2 regions of the Paraburkholderia sp. GAS33 genome follow, and region 2 is predicted to be linked to the other one. Evidence: riboswitches for the same ligand, from Rfam matches in the RefSeq annotation. Region 2 holds a riboswitch; the other holds the start of a gene.
The links. A riboswitch is a leader RNA that binds a small molecule or an ion and turns the genes downstream of it on or off. The one in region 2 is predicted to bind glycine.
Positions count from the first base shown of each region.

Region 1: it holds a riboswitch for glycine, as region 2 does, so the genes downstream of both, P3T24_RS02555 (D-amino acid dehydrogenase) here and gcvT (glycine cleavage system aminomethyltransferase GcvT) in region 2, are expected to answer to the same signal.

Region 1 is NZ_JBNDMP010000001.1:552,326-559,183, reverse strand. Features, by position in the region: gene P3T24_RS02575 (DUF427 domain-containing protein) at 1-227, shown strand, start outside; gene P3T24_RS02570 (SDR family oxidoreductase) at 333-1,088, opposite strand; gene P3T24_RS02565 (nuclear transport factor 2 family protein) at 1,154-1,555, opposite strand; gene P3T24_RS02560 (LysR substrate-binding domain-containing protein) at 1,695-2,612, opposite strand; glycine riboswitch at 2,900-3,013, shown strand; gene P3T24_RS02555 (D-amino acid dehydrogenase) at 3,055-4,287, shown strand; gene P3T24_RS02550 (MarR family winged helix-turn-helix transcriptional regulator) at 4,387-4,920, shown strand; gene P3T24_RS02545 (MFS transporter) at 4,917-6,197, shown strand; gene speB (agmatinase) at 6,223-6,858, opposite strand, start outside.
Region 2 is NZ_JBNDMP010000005.1:84,991-91,848, forward strand. Features, by position in the region: gene P3T24_RS16920 (oxidoreductase) at 1-803, shown strand, start outside; gene P3T24_RS16925 (hypothetical protein) at 1,033-1,380, shown strand; glycine riboswitch at 1,536-1,639, shown strand; glycine riboswitch at 1,686-1,847, shown strand; gene gcvT (glycine cleavage system aminomethyltransferase GcvT) at 1,933-3,051, shown strand; gene gcvH (glycine cleavage system protein GcvH) at 3,116-3,496, shown strand; gene gcvP (aminomethyl-transferring glycine dehydrogenase) at 3,572-6,502, shown strand; gene P3T24_RS16945 (alginate lyase family protein) at 6,668-6,858, shown strand, end outside.

The DNA of each region.
Region 1 (6,858 bases), on a different contig from region 2:
TGTACATCCCCAGAAAGGACACGGACATGACGCTGCTGGAGCGCACCGAACATACGACCTATTGTCCGTACAAGGGCGATTGCTCGTATTTTTCGATCCCGTCGGGCGGAGAGCGTTCGGTGAATTCGGTCTGGACCTATGAACATCCGTACACGGCAGTCGCGGCAATCAAGGACCACCTCGCCTTCTATCCGGACCGTGTAGATTCGATCGAAGTGCACGCCTGAGCCGGCGAACTTCGCGACTTCATGACGGTTATGACTTACCGCGTGAGCAGCGTCCCAGCTTGCTCACGCGGTCTCTCTCTTCAACGATCTTCCACAGACGACCGCTCACCCGCCAAACACCTCGACCATCTGGGCATTGAACCCGTTCACGAGTTCATGTTCACCCGGCCCGGGATTGCCGCGGAACAGCACGGTCGCATCCACCAGCACCTCATCGGTGTCCGTACCGAGCACTGCGATAGTCTCGTTGATAAACGCATCCAGCGGCATCGCCTGTTCAGCTTCGCGGCTGTTCATCAGGTCGGTGCGCACCCACGGCGGCGCGATTTCGAGGACTCGCACCGTGGTATCGCGCAACATGAAGCGCTGCGACATGATGTATGAATGCAACGCGGCCTTGGTCGACGAATACACTGCAGTCACGGCCAGCGGCACGAACGCCAGCACTGAGGTCGTATAAGCGACCACCGCATTGTTCTTCGTCTTGAGATGCCCGAGCAGCGCCGAGGTCATGCGGATCGGCCCGATCAGATTGGTCTCGACGGTAGAAACCAGCAGCACATCGTCGATCCGGCCCGCAGCGCTATCCGGTTGCATGATGCCGGCGTTATTGATCAGCACATTGAAGTCGGGATAGTCGCGGATCAGTTGCGCCGCGGCCCGCTCGATGCTTGCCGCGTCAGTCATGTCCAGCTCGATGGCGGCCATGCCGGGGTTGGCTGCGACCACCTCGTCGAGAAGGCCGCGACGGCGTCCGCTAATGATCACCTTGTTGCCGCGCTGATGCAGCGCCTCGGCCAATGCGCGCCCGATACCCGAGGTGCCGCCTGTGATAAAAATCGTGTTTCCTGTCAGTTTCATGATGGTGTCCTAAATAATGTTCAAGGCATCGTGGTTTCGAAGTCCAATGTTTCTGGGCTAGGACTTCACTCCGGGAAACGGTCGCCGAACATCGGCAGACCGCTCGCGGATTGCTCCCTGGTTGCCTCGTCCTGCAATACGTCCCAGTGCTCGGCGAGCTTGCCGTCTTCGAAGCGGACCACGTCCGCTGCAATCCACGCGGCTGGCCTGCCGCTGCCGGAGAAACGGCCATGCGCGATCACGTAGTCGCCTTCGGCCACGATCAGCTGGTTCTCGTAACGTAGCGTGTCAGGCAGCGTGCGGATCAGACCGAACAGCCCGTCGCGCCCCGGTGCAATGTGTGCGCTGTGCTGGATATAGCGGTCCGACCAGAAGCGTTCGGCGGCCGCGTAGTCGCGCTTATTGAAAAGCGTATCGAAAGCCTCGAGGACGAGGGCCTTGTTCTGCTCAGGCGTGGTTGTGCTCATGTCAGTCTCGATAGATGAAGGTAGATGAGTCGAAGCGCCGCCGGACATCTCGGACGTCGACGGAACGCAGAGCCGGAACGGTTGCGTGGTGAAGTAAAGATAAGGGCGGCTGAACGGCAGCGGTAGCCGCTCTTTTTCGCTATCTCTTATGTATGCGGCGCATAGATGGCCGCGCTTCACGGCGCAGATCGGCCATGAGGTGTTCGACGACTGCGCGCCCTGCCGCGCGGGTTGCCCGGCCCATTGGAAAGTACGCATGCACTGGGACGGCGTCGGTCGTCCAGTCGGCGAGCAGCCTGACGAGCGAACCGTCGGCCAGCTCGCGCCGGCAGGCCCATTCGGTCGTGGAGGTAATGCCGATACCTCCTACCGCGGCGGCGACAGCGCCCTCGTTTTCATTGGTCGAGAAATGCGCTTCGAGATCGACCACCACCTCTTCGCCGGCACGCTCGAATTTCCAGCCCGACGGGACCACCGACGCCGGCCCGCCGACGATGCGATGCCGCGTGAGATCCTCCGGCCTCTCCGGCGCGCCATAACGGTCCACATAGTCGCGCGAGGCGATGATCACGCGCTGGATCTGCGTAATCAGCGTGGCGGTTGCGCTCGAATCGACCAGCCGCCCGAGCCGGATAGCGACATCCACCGCGTCCTTGACGAGATCCTGCGGACGGTCGCCCAGCAAAACCTGCAGACGTAGCTCCGGATGAAGTTCGAGAAACGGTGTTAGACGCGGGATGACCTCGCGAATCGCCACACTGGCCGGCATGCTCATGCGCAGCATGCCGCGCAGTTCGCCGCCATCGCGCACGCTGTGTTCGGCGTCTTCGAGCGCGATCAGGATTGAATCGAGACGCGCGAGGAACTCGGCGCCGGCCTCGGTCAGCACGACGGCACGCGTGGTCCGCGTGAGCAGCCGCGCGCCGAGGTCGGTTTCCAGATCGGCGATGATGCGCGATACCTGCGATTGCGACAGCCCGCATTCGCGCGCCGCAGCGGAGAAGCTGCCAAGACGGGCGACGCGGGTGTAAAGCTTGAGGGAGAGGATGTCCTTCACGGTGGCGGCTGTAGGTGGTTGCTGGAGGCGGGTGAGCCTGGGCAAAGGCTATACGATTGATGCATATTTCGCAAATGTCAGGCGAATCCAGTGCATGGTTGCCGGGCCGCGTGTCATCCTGATGTTCGAACCAGGTCGCATTGCAAAAATCGCTTGCCCTATTTTTTGGGAAAGGCTACCTTTACGCCGTTCTACACGCTGTCGCGGGAGAGACTGTCACGCCGAAAGGCGGTGGCGGCGCCGACGGAGCAACCGCCCCGGAAACTCTCAGGCACAAGGACCGCCCAGCGGGAACATCTGGAGAGCGGCGCTTTCAGCGCCCACCGAAGGGGATTTCCGTCCGCCCGGCAACGGGGTGCGCACGGAAAGAAACTCTCAGGTACATGGACAGATGGGGCATGGAAGCCGGAAACGGCCGTGCTCACTCACTCTGGACCATGACATGTCACGTATCGCCATCATCGGCGCCGGCATTACCGGCGTCACGACCGCTTACGCCCTTGCGCAACGCGGCTTCAACGTCACCGTGTTCGAACGCCATCGCTATGCTGCGATGGAAACCTCTTTCGCCAACGGCGGCCAGCTCTCGGCCAGCAACGCGGAAGTGTGGAACAGCACCGCGACGGTCCTCAAGGGCCTGCGCTGGATGCTGACCCGCGACGCACCGCTCCTGCTCAATCCCCTGCCGAACTGGCACAAGTACTCGTGGATGGGTGAATTTCTGCGGCAGATTCCGCACTACCGCGCGAACACGATTGAAACCGTGCGGCTCGCGATTGCCGCGCGGCAGCATCTGTTTTCGATGGCGGAACGCGAGGGGATCGATTTCGACCTCGAACGGCGCGGCATCCTGCACGTGTACAAAACCCGCAAGGAGTTCGATGCAGCCGCGAAGGTGAATGCATTGCTCAAGGAAGGCGGTCTCGAGCGCGAGCCCGTAAGCGCTGACGAAATCCACCGGATCGAGCCCGCGCTCGACGGCACCTTCCACGGCGGTTTCTTTACACCGTCCGATTCGACCGGCGATATTCACAAGTTCACGCGCGGTCTCGCTCAGGCATGCGAGCGCCAAGGTGTCGAATTCCATTACGACACGGAGATTGCTTCGATCACGCGTGATCAGACTGGCGCATTCAGCATTGCGGCCACGAAAACGGGGCAGCCGTTTCAGCAGTCGTTTGCGCGGGTTGTGGTGTGCGCCGGTGTCAGGAGCCGCGAATTCGCCTCGATGCTGGGCGACCACGTCAACATCTACCCCGTCAAAGGTTATTCGATCACCGTCTGTCTCGACGATGAAGCGAGCCAGCAAGGCGCTCCGTGGGTCAGCCTGCTCGACGACAGCGCGAAGATCGTCACCAGCCGCCTCGGCGCCGATCGCTTCCGCGTGGCAGGAACCGCTGAAATCAACGGCTTCAACCGCGATATCAGGGCCGAACGGATTGCGCCCCTGGTCGACTGGACGCGCCGTTATTTTCCGCAGGTGAATACGTCGCGCGTCATACCGTGGGCCGGTCTGCGCCCCATGCTGCCGAGCATGTTGCCGAAGGTGGGCAAAGGCCGTTTGCCGGGCGTGTTCTATAACACCGGCCACGGGCATCTCGGCTGGACACTTTCGGCGGCCACGGCTGCAGGTGTAGCGGACGTGATCGAGCAGACCAGCCAGCGCGCGGCCTAGCCCTCTCCGGCTGCTCGCGGGCGTTCAGAAGCAGCTTGCGCTCTCGCCTCAACGTGTGCATCATGCATATATGCACACTGCACACGTTGAGGCATCGCCATGACGCAGCGCACCGAAAACCTCCTCGGCGTACTCGCCCTGCTGGTGACAGACGAGATGAACGCGCAAAACACCGTGGCCACCCTCGCCGGCCCCACGGCGCGCGCCATGCTCAATGCCGTTGGCCAGTACCCCGATTCGTCCATCGAAGTACTGCGCGATGCGGTGGACCTTTCGCATCCGGCGGCAGTCCGTGCGGTGGCGGGGCTTGTCGAAGCGGGCCTGATCGAGAAAAAGCCCGGCCCCGACAAGCGCGCTGTAGCGCTCGCCCTCACCGCCGCCGGCAAGCGTGAAGCAAAGCGCATGCAGGCCGCGCGCGAACGGATGTTGCAGCGCGTGGTCAGCCGTCTCGACGCGGACGAACGCATCGTGTTCGAAGACCTGCTGATCAAGATTCTCTGGCATGAAACGCGTGATCCAGCGCATGCCATGCAGTTGTGTCGTCTGTGCGACGAGGGCCCTTGCCTGAAGGCAGGCTGCCCGGTCGAATGCCGTGACCAGGGCTTGCCCATGCCACAGCGGAGCGGCGCATGAATGCCGCGGTCTCTGCACGCTGGCGTGCGATTGGAGCGCTGACCGCCGTGTCGGCGTTCACGCAGATCGGCCAGTTCGGCATCGGCTTCATGGTCTTGCCTGTCTGGCTGGCTCATCAAGGGCTCGACGCACCGCGAGCCGGGCTCTTTTCCGCAGTTCAGTGGGCGGGCATGTTTACCGGGTTGCTTTCGGCGCCACGACTGGTGGAGCGGTTCGGCGCCAGGCGCACCGTGTTGCTCGCGCTGGCGGCAACGGTCATCGCCTTCGCCAGCATCCGCGCACTAACCTGGCCTCTATGGATCGTCCCCGGCTTTCTGATCGGGCTCGGCATGGGGCTGCGCTGGATCGCGAACGAGACCTGGCTTTACCGGCTGGTTCCTGCGGATGCCAGCGGGCGCGTGGTCGGCATGCACGAAGCGTTGATCGCCGTCGCGGGGGTGATTGGTCCAGCGCTGGCCGCGTGGTGCGGAGTCGACGGGCCAATCATTTTTATAGCCGGCGCGGCATGTACGTTCGCCGCGGCCGTCCCGCTCTGGCTGGCAGGTTCCGATGCCGCCGATGATGCAAACACACAAAGCAGCCAACTCGCTCGTGCGTCCGGGGTTCATGAAGTTCCTGAGGATACCGAATCTGACGAAGCCGCCGATGCGCTCCAGGCCGCCCGGTCGGCTCAGCGCGCCGCCAGCAGACAGGCAAACGGTATCGACCCGCTGATCGCCCTGGGCATGGTGGTCGTGGTGGTAGGCGGCCTGGGCGATGGCGCGCTATTCGGCCTCTTTCCCCTCTTCGCCAATGGCCGCGGCCTAAGCGTCACACAGACCGCCACACTGCTGACGTGTTTCGGCGTTGGCGGCATGGTCCTGCAGTTTCCGGTCGGCTGGCTAGTGGATCGCACCGGCCTGCCGACAGCGGTCATGTTTTGCGCCGCAATCAGTGCGCTATCGATTGTCTCGTTCGGACTCGCAGCGCCCGCTTCATGGCTGCTCGGCGCGAGCGCGCTGCTGCTAGGCGGTCTGAACAGCGCATTCCTCACGCTCGGCGTCTACGCCGCGGCCTCCGGCGCGAAAGCTGCACTCATCCGCAATATGCGGCTGATTTCGCTGACTTTCTGCGCCAGTTCGATTGTCGGCCCTTTGCTCGCCGGTTTTGCAATGAAAGCGCTCGGCAACGACATGCTGATATGGCAGTTGGCGCTGGCAAGCGGCGCACTTGCCGTCTACACGCTGGGTCTGCTCGAGGGCCGGCGTCAGCCGCGCGGAGCGTCCTCCACGAGCTAACGCCAACGTCAGTGCCGCTGAAGCATCAACGTGTACCGGCTACCTTGCGCTGCCGCCACAGGCACAACACATCGCATGCAATATGCGCCGCGGCAATCGCGGTGATCTCGCTTTGATCATAGGCCGGCGCCACTTCCACGACATCGGCGCCAATCAGATTCACACCGGTCAGGCCGCGCACGATCGCCAGCCCTTGCGCCGACGACAGGCCGCCTGCGACCGGCGTGCCCGTACCCGGTGCAAAGGCCGGGTCGAGGCAGTCGATATCGAAGGTCAGATAAGTGGGACGCTCGCCGACAATCGACATGATCCGCTCCACCGCGGCTCGCGTACCGTGCTCGTGCACCCACGCCGCATCGAGGATATTGATGCCCATGAAGTCGTCGTTCCACGTGCGGATGCCGACCTGCACCGAGGTCTGCGGGTCGATCAGGCCGTCCTTGACCGCCTTGTAGAACATTGAGCCGTGATTCAGGCTGTCCGGGCTGTCGTCGGCCCAGGTATCGCAGTGTGCGTCGAAGTGGATCAGCGACAGCGGCTTGCCATACTTCTCGGCATGCGCGATCAGCAGCGGATAGGTGATGTAGTGATCGCCACCCAGCGTCAGCATCTTCGCACCCGAGCGCAGGATCGTGCGCGCATGCTCGACGATTGCCGGCTT
Region 2 (6,858 bases):
CGCTCGAAGCCGGCAAGCACGTGGTGGTCGACAAACCGGTCACGCTGACGGCCACGGAGGCGCTCACGCTCGCCAACCTGGCGCTGGCGCGGGGCCTCACCTTCGCGCCGTTCCACAACCGTCGCTGGGACGGCGATTTCCTCACCGTTCGCGACCTGCTCGCCAGCGGTGAGCTGGGCCGTATCACCCACTACGAGTCGCATTTCGACCGCTTCCGTCCGGATGTGCGGCCGCGTTGGCGCGAGGAAGCGTCGCGTGGCGGCGGCCTGCTGTTCGATCTCGGGCCGCATCTGATCGACCAGGCGCTGGCGCTCTTCGGCACGCCCGCCACGGTGTCGGCCACCGTCAAAACGCATCGCGATGGCGGGGGCGCCACCGACTACGTTCATCTGCAGCTGGGCTACGCGGATCTCGAAGTCGTGCTGCACGCAACCACCCTCACCGCGCTCGCGCCGCCGCGCTTTGCAATCGACGGCACGCGCGGCAGCTACGTCAAGCGTGAACTCGACACCCAGGAAGATCAGTTGCGAGCGGGTTTGCGCCCGGGTGACGCCGGTTTTGCTGGTGGCAACCCGGCGGGTCTGCTGCGCGTACTGGACGCGAGCAATCAGGAAACTGAACGCGCTTTGCCGACCCGCGACGGCGACTATATCGGCTTCTATCGCTCGCTGGCGGCAGCCATCCTCGATGGCGAGCGTTTCCCGGTCAGCCCTCAGGACGCCGTCGACGTCATGACGATCATCGAACTGGCCGCGCGCAGCGAAGAGGAAGGCCGGCGCCTGCCCTTCGAGCGAATCCGCTGAGATCGCCGCGCAAGTCGCGGCTTACATGCGGACAACCGCTGCTAACAGTTCCGAAAGGGACGGTCCGTTACAATATGTTTCTGAATTCAGGTCATCGTGTGGCTGCGGCTAGCCGTTGCTTCACGATATCGAACTACCCGTCGATCAAGACCACGACGACCGCAGGCAACTGCATGGGACCGGAGTAAGCGCTCAAGCGCTAACTCCGACCAACAAAAGGAGAGTACGCATGCAACGTTTCACCCGTGCGCTGGCAAGTCTGGCACTGGTTTCTTCGCTGGCCGCCTGTGTGGTCCCGCAACAGGCACCGCCCCCGGGACCTAACCCGCACGAAATCGCAGTTCAGCGCCTGAATCAGGTTTACGGCCGTGCCGACAACCTGAGCCGCCGCATCGACAATCACGTCAATCAAGGCTATTACCCGCCCCCGCAAGGTGGCGCGCTGCATCACCGCCTCGACGTGATCCGTCAGGAAGCGCGTGACATGTCTGCCCAGCATGGTGGTGGCCTGTCGGGTGAAGAGCAGCGCGTGCTGAACCAGGAACTCGACGGCGCAGCACACGCAATCGGCGAGTAAGCCGCTCAGTCAATCTGTTCAGCAATTCGCCGTGAAAGCACAGGCGCGGGGGTCATTCCCCCGCGCTTTTTTTTGGCGCTCGCGCCGCCCGCTGCACCGCCGCATAGCTCTCCAGAGCCTTCATTTGACAAGCCTCGGGGCCTCGCGTACATTCGCCGCACGCGTCGGGAGAGAGCGTTGGCCGCCATGTTTTTTGCGGGCCGCGCCGCCGAAGGGGCACACCCACAAACTCTCAGGCAAAAGGACCGGCTGCGTCGAAGAACCCGTCTGATTCCGGCATCGTCCGGGCTGCATCAGGCACCGGTTTTTCGCACTCTGGAGAGCGGCAGTAGCCACCGGCATCGACCATCATCGAGCCAGGCAGGCTGCCCACCGAAGGGGCGCGCGTTTCACCGTGATGGCTCGCAGGCACTTGCAAACCCGCACGGCAGCGCAATCTCTCAGGTATCGAGGACAGAGGGGTCATGCATGGCATCGCTCGCAGGCTTTTTGGCCGCGAGGAATGAAGCCGCATGGCCTTTTTGTTATCCGTCGAGATTGCCTGAGGCCCTGATGACCGAACTCAAACACACCCCGCTTAACGCCACCCATCGCGCGCTGAAGGCCCGCATGGTCGATTTCGGCGGCTGGGACATGCCCGTCAACTACGGCTCGCAAATCGACGAACACCACGCGGTGCGCACCGACGCCGGCATGTTCGACGTGTCGCACATGTGTGTGGTCGATTTCGCCGGTGAGCGCGTCCGCGCGTTTTTCGAACACGCAATCGCTAACAACGTGGGCAAGCTGCAAGCGCCGGGCAAGGCGCTCTACACCTGCCTGCTGAACCCGAACGGCGGCGTGATCGACGATCTGATCGTCTATTTCTTCTCCGAAACCCACTTCCGCCTGGTGGTCAATGCTGCCACCGCAGAAAAGGACATCGCCTGGTTCGGCAAGCTCAACGGCGAAGGCAGCTATGGCCTGACCATCACGCCGCGCCGCGATCTGTCGATCGTCGCCGTGCAAGGTCCGAACGCCCGCGAAAAGGTCTGGCAAGTCGCGCCGTCCACCCGCACCTCCACCGAACTCCTCAAGCCGTTTAACGCCGCCATCGTCGAGAACACGCCGTTCGGCGAGTTGATGGTTGCCCGCACCGGCTACACCGGCGAAGACGGTTTCGAAATCGTGCTGCCTTCCACGTCCGTCTGCGAGTTCTGGGACGCATTGGTGCGCCAGGGCGTGCGCCCGGCAGGTCTGGGCGCGCGCGACACGCTGCGCCTCGAAGCCGGCATGAACCTGTACGGCCAGGACATGGACGACAATGTCTCGCCGCTTGACGCCGGTCTCGCCTGGACCGTAGATCTGAATTCGCCGCGCGACTTCGTCGGCAAGGCGAAGCTCGAAGCGGACGGTTGCCAGTGCGCTTTTGTCGGACTGATCCTGCAAAAGGAAAACGGCAAGGCTGCCGGCGTGCTGCGCGCCCATCAGAAGGTCGTCACGCCGCACGGCGAAGGCGAAATCACCAGCGGCACATTCTCGCCCACCATGCAGGAATCCATCGCCTTTGCACGCGTGCCGAAGGACGTGAAGCCCGGCGATGTCGTCCACGTGCAAATCCGTGACAAAGCCCTTCCCGCAAGCGTGGTAAAACTGCCGTTCGTGCGCAACGGCAAAGTTCTTGCTGCTTAAGCTTTCGTTGCGCGCGCTTCCTCCTTTTTAAGTTTTTACCGTACACACCGCACAGGAGCATCCGATGAGCATCCCGGCCGATCTGAAATACACCGAATCGCACGAATGGGTCCGCACCGAAGCAGACGGCACGCTGACGGTCGGCATTACCGACCACGCGCAAGAAGCGCTCGGCGACATCGTCTTCTTCGAAGTCCAGGAACTGGGCAGGACCGTTAGCGCCGGCGACACCGTCGCCGTCATCGAATCCGTGAAAGCCGCCTCCGATATCTACGCGCCGGTCTCGGGCGAAATCATCGAAGCCAACACGGCTGTCGCCGACACGCCCGACTCCGTCAACAGCACGCCGTATGACAGCTGGCTGTTCAAGATCAAGCCGGCAGCCGATGCGACGCATGACCGCCTGATCGACGCCGACGCGTACAGCAAGTCGATCGGCGAGTAAGTTATTTCAAACCCGCTTTAAACGTCAGGTGCGGCGTCCGACGAACGCGGACGGCCGCACCGCCAGGAACACCCCATGAAGCTCGAACACCCGGATCGTCTGATGAACCGCACTCCTCTCTCGCTCGCCGCGCTCGAAGTGCATGACGCCTTCGCTGAACGGCATATCGGCCCGGATTCGGCCGACAGCCAGGCGATGCTCGAAGCCCTCGGCTTCGCCTCGCGCGCCGCGCTGATCGACGCCGTGATTCCGAAGACGATCCGCCGCACCGAAACGCTGCCGCTCGGCCCCTTCGCGCAACCGAAGAGCGAAGCCGAAGCGCTCGCCGCGCTGCGTGAGCTGGCCGACAAGAACCAGGTGTTCCGCTCGTATATCGGGCAGGGCTATTACAACGCGCACACCCCGACGGTGATCCTGCGCAACGTCCTCGAGAATCCGGCGTGGTACACGGCTTACACGCCGTATCAGCCGGAAATCTCGCAAGGCCGTCTCGAGGCGCTGCTGAACTTCCAGCAGATGATCATCGACCTGACGGGCCTCGCCATCTCCAACGCATCGCTGCTCGACGAGGCCACCGCCGCCGCCGAAGCGATGACGCTGCTGCAACGCGTGGGCAAGCCGAAGTCGAACGTGTTCTACGTCGCCGACGACGTGCTGCCGCAAACCATCGAAGTGGTGAAGACGCGCGCTACACCGGTGGGCATCGAAGTGAAGGTTGGCCCGGCTGCGGATGCCGCGAGCGCCAACGCCTTCGGCGTGCTGCTGCAATACCCGGGCGTGAACGGCGATGTGCGCGACTACCGTGCCCTGGCTGAAGCTGTCCATGCTGCAGGCGGCTATGTGGTGGTTGCCGCCGATCTGCTCGCGCTCACGCTGCTCACGCCGCCGGGCGAATGGGGCGCGGACGTGGCTGTCGGCAACACGCAGCGCTTTGGCGTGCCGGTCGGCTTCGGCGGTCCGCACGCGGCGTATCTCGCCGTACGCGACGAATTCAAGCGGCAAATGCCGGGCCGTCTCGTTGGCGTCACTGTCGACGCACAGGGCAAGCCCGCGCTGCGTCTCGCGCTGCAAACGCGCGAACAGCACATCCGCCGCGAAAAGGCGACCTCGAACGTGTGTACCGCACAGGCGCTACTCGCGATCATGGCCAGCATGTACGCGGTCTATCACGGCCCGCAAGGTCTGAAGACGATTGCCCAGCGTGTGAACCGCGTCGCCGCGCTGCTCGCGGCCGGTGCGAAAAAGCTCGGCTATACGCTCGTCAACGAAACGTTCTTCGACACGCTCACGTTCGAAACCGGCGCCCGCACCCAGGCGCTGCACGACGCGGCGGTCGCCAAACGCATCAACCTGCGCCGCGTGAGCGACACGCGCGTCGGCATCTCGATAGACGAAACCACCAAGCGCAGCGACCTCGCCGATCTGCTGGCCGTGTTCGCGCAAGCGGCGTTCGTGAGCGAAGTGCCGCAAATCGACGCGCTCGACGCCGAACTGCCCGCGGAAAGCTCCGTGCCGGCCGCGCTCGAACGCACCAGCGCGTATCTCACGCACCATGTATTCAACCGTCATCATTCGGAAACGGAAATGCTGCGCTACCTGCGCAGCCTCTCCGACAAGGACCTCGCGCTCGACCGCTCGATGATCCCGCTCGGCTCCTGCACGATGAAGCTGAACGCGACCTCGGAAATGCTGCCGGTCACGTGGCCTGAGTTCGGTCAGATTCACCCGTTCGCGCCGGCTGAGCAAACCGTCGGCTACCGCGAAATGATCGATCAGCTCGAGCAGATGCTCGTCGCGGCAACCGGTTACGCAGCGGTTTCACTGCAACCGAACGCCGGCTCGCAAGGTGAGTACGCGGGTCTGTTGATCATCCACGCTTATCACGCATCGCGCGGCGAAGGTCATCGCAACGTCTGCCTGATTCCCGCTTCGGCGCACGGCACGAACCCGGCGTCGGCGCAGATGGCCGGCATGCAGGTCGTGGTGGTCGCCTGCGATGCGCAAGGCAACGTCGATATTGAAGACCTGAAGGCGAAAGCCGCGCAACACGCGGACAAGCTGGCTGCGATCATGATCACGTACCCGTCGACGCACGGCGTGTTCGAAGCCAACGTACGCGAAATCTGCGAGATCGTGCATGCACACGGCGGCCAGGTATATGTGGACGGCGCCAACATGAACGCAATGGTCGGCCTCACGGCACCGGGCCAGTTCGGCGGCGACGTTTCGCACCTGAACCTGCACAAGACGTTCTGTATTCCGCACGGCGGTGGCGGCCCAGGCGTCGGCCCGGTGGCAGTGGGCGCGCACCTCGCGAAGTTCCTGCCGAACCAGACGTCGTCGGGTTACGAGCGTGCGCCGCAAGGCATCGGCGCCGTGTCGGGCGCGCCGTACGGCTCCGCTTCGATCCTGCCGATCTCGTGGATGTACATCGCGATGATGGGCGCGAAGAACCTCACCGCTGCGACCGAAACCGCGATCCTCAACGCCAACTACGTCGCCAACAAGCTGGCGCCGCATTATCCGGTGCTGTACTCGGGCCCGGGCGGACTGGTCGCGCACGAATGCATTCTCGACCTGCGCCCGATCAAGGAAACCAGCGGCATCACCGTTGACGACGTCGCCAAGCGCCTCGCCGACTACGGCTTCCACGCGCCGACCATGAGCTTCCCGGTGCCGGGCACGCTGATGGTCGAACCGACCGAATCGGAATCGAAGGAAGAGCTCGACCGTTTCATCGAAGCGATGATTGCGATCCGCGAGGAAATCCGCGCCGTCGAAGATGGCCGCTCGGACCGTGAAGACAATCCGCTCAAGCACGCACCGCACACCGCGGCCGTGGTGATTGCGGACGACTGGAAGCATGCGTATGCGCGTGAAACCGCTGCGTATCCGCTGCCGTCGCTGATTGCGAGGAAGTACTGGCCGCCGGTTGGCCGTGCAGACAACGTGTATGGCGACCGCAACCTGTTCTGCTCCTGCGTACCCATCGCGGATTACGAGTAACCGCGTCGCATCCGCTGGCTTGAACCGCGCGCCACCTGACGGTGACGCGCGGTCCTGTCGTTCGTGCCCGGGAACGGCTAACATCACACACCAATCAGCCCAACGAAGGAGTGTCGCATGGTGCGAAAGGTGCTAATGATGGAAAGCCCGAGCTATTCACGGCGCATGCCGTCCTGGCAGGCCGCGGGCACGCCGCTCGCGACGCTGCTGCTGGTGTGCGGCGCCGTCATGCTGCCGGTGCGGCATGCCCGCGCAGCGATGAATTTCTGTGCAGCGCCAGCGCTGCAAACCAGCGAACGCACGAATGCCGATCCGGGCGTCAAGGCACTGGTCGCCAACGTGGAAGCGCATCTGAA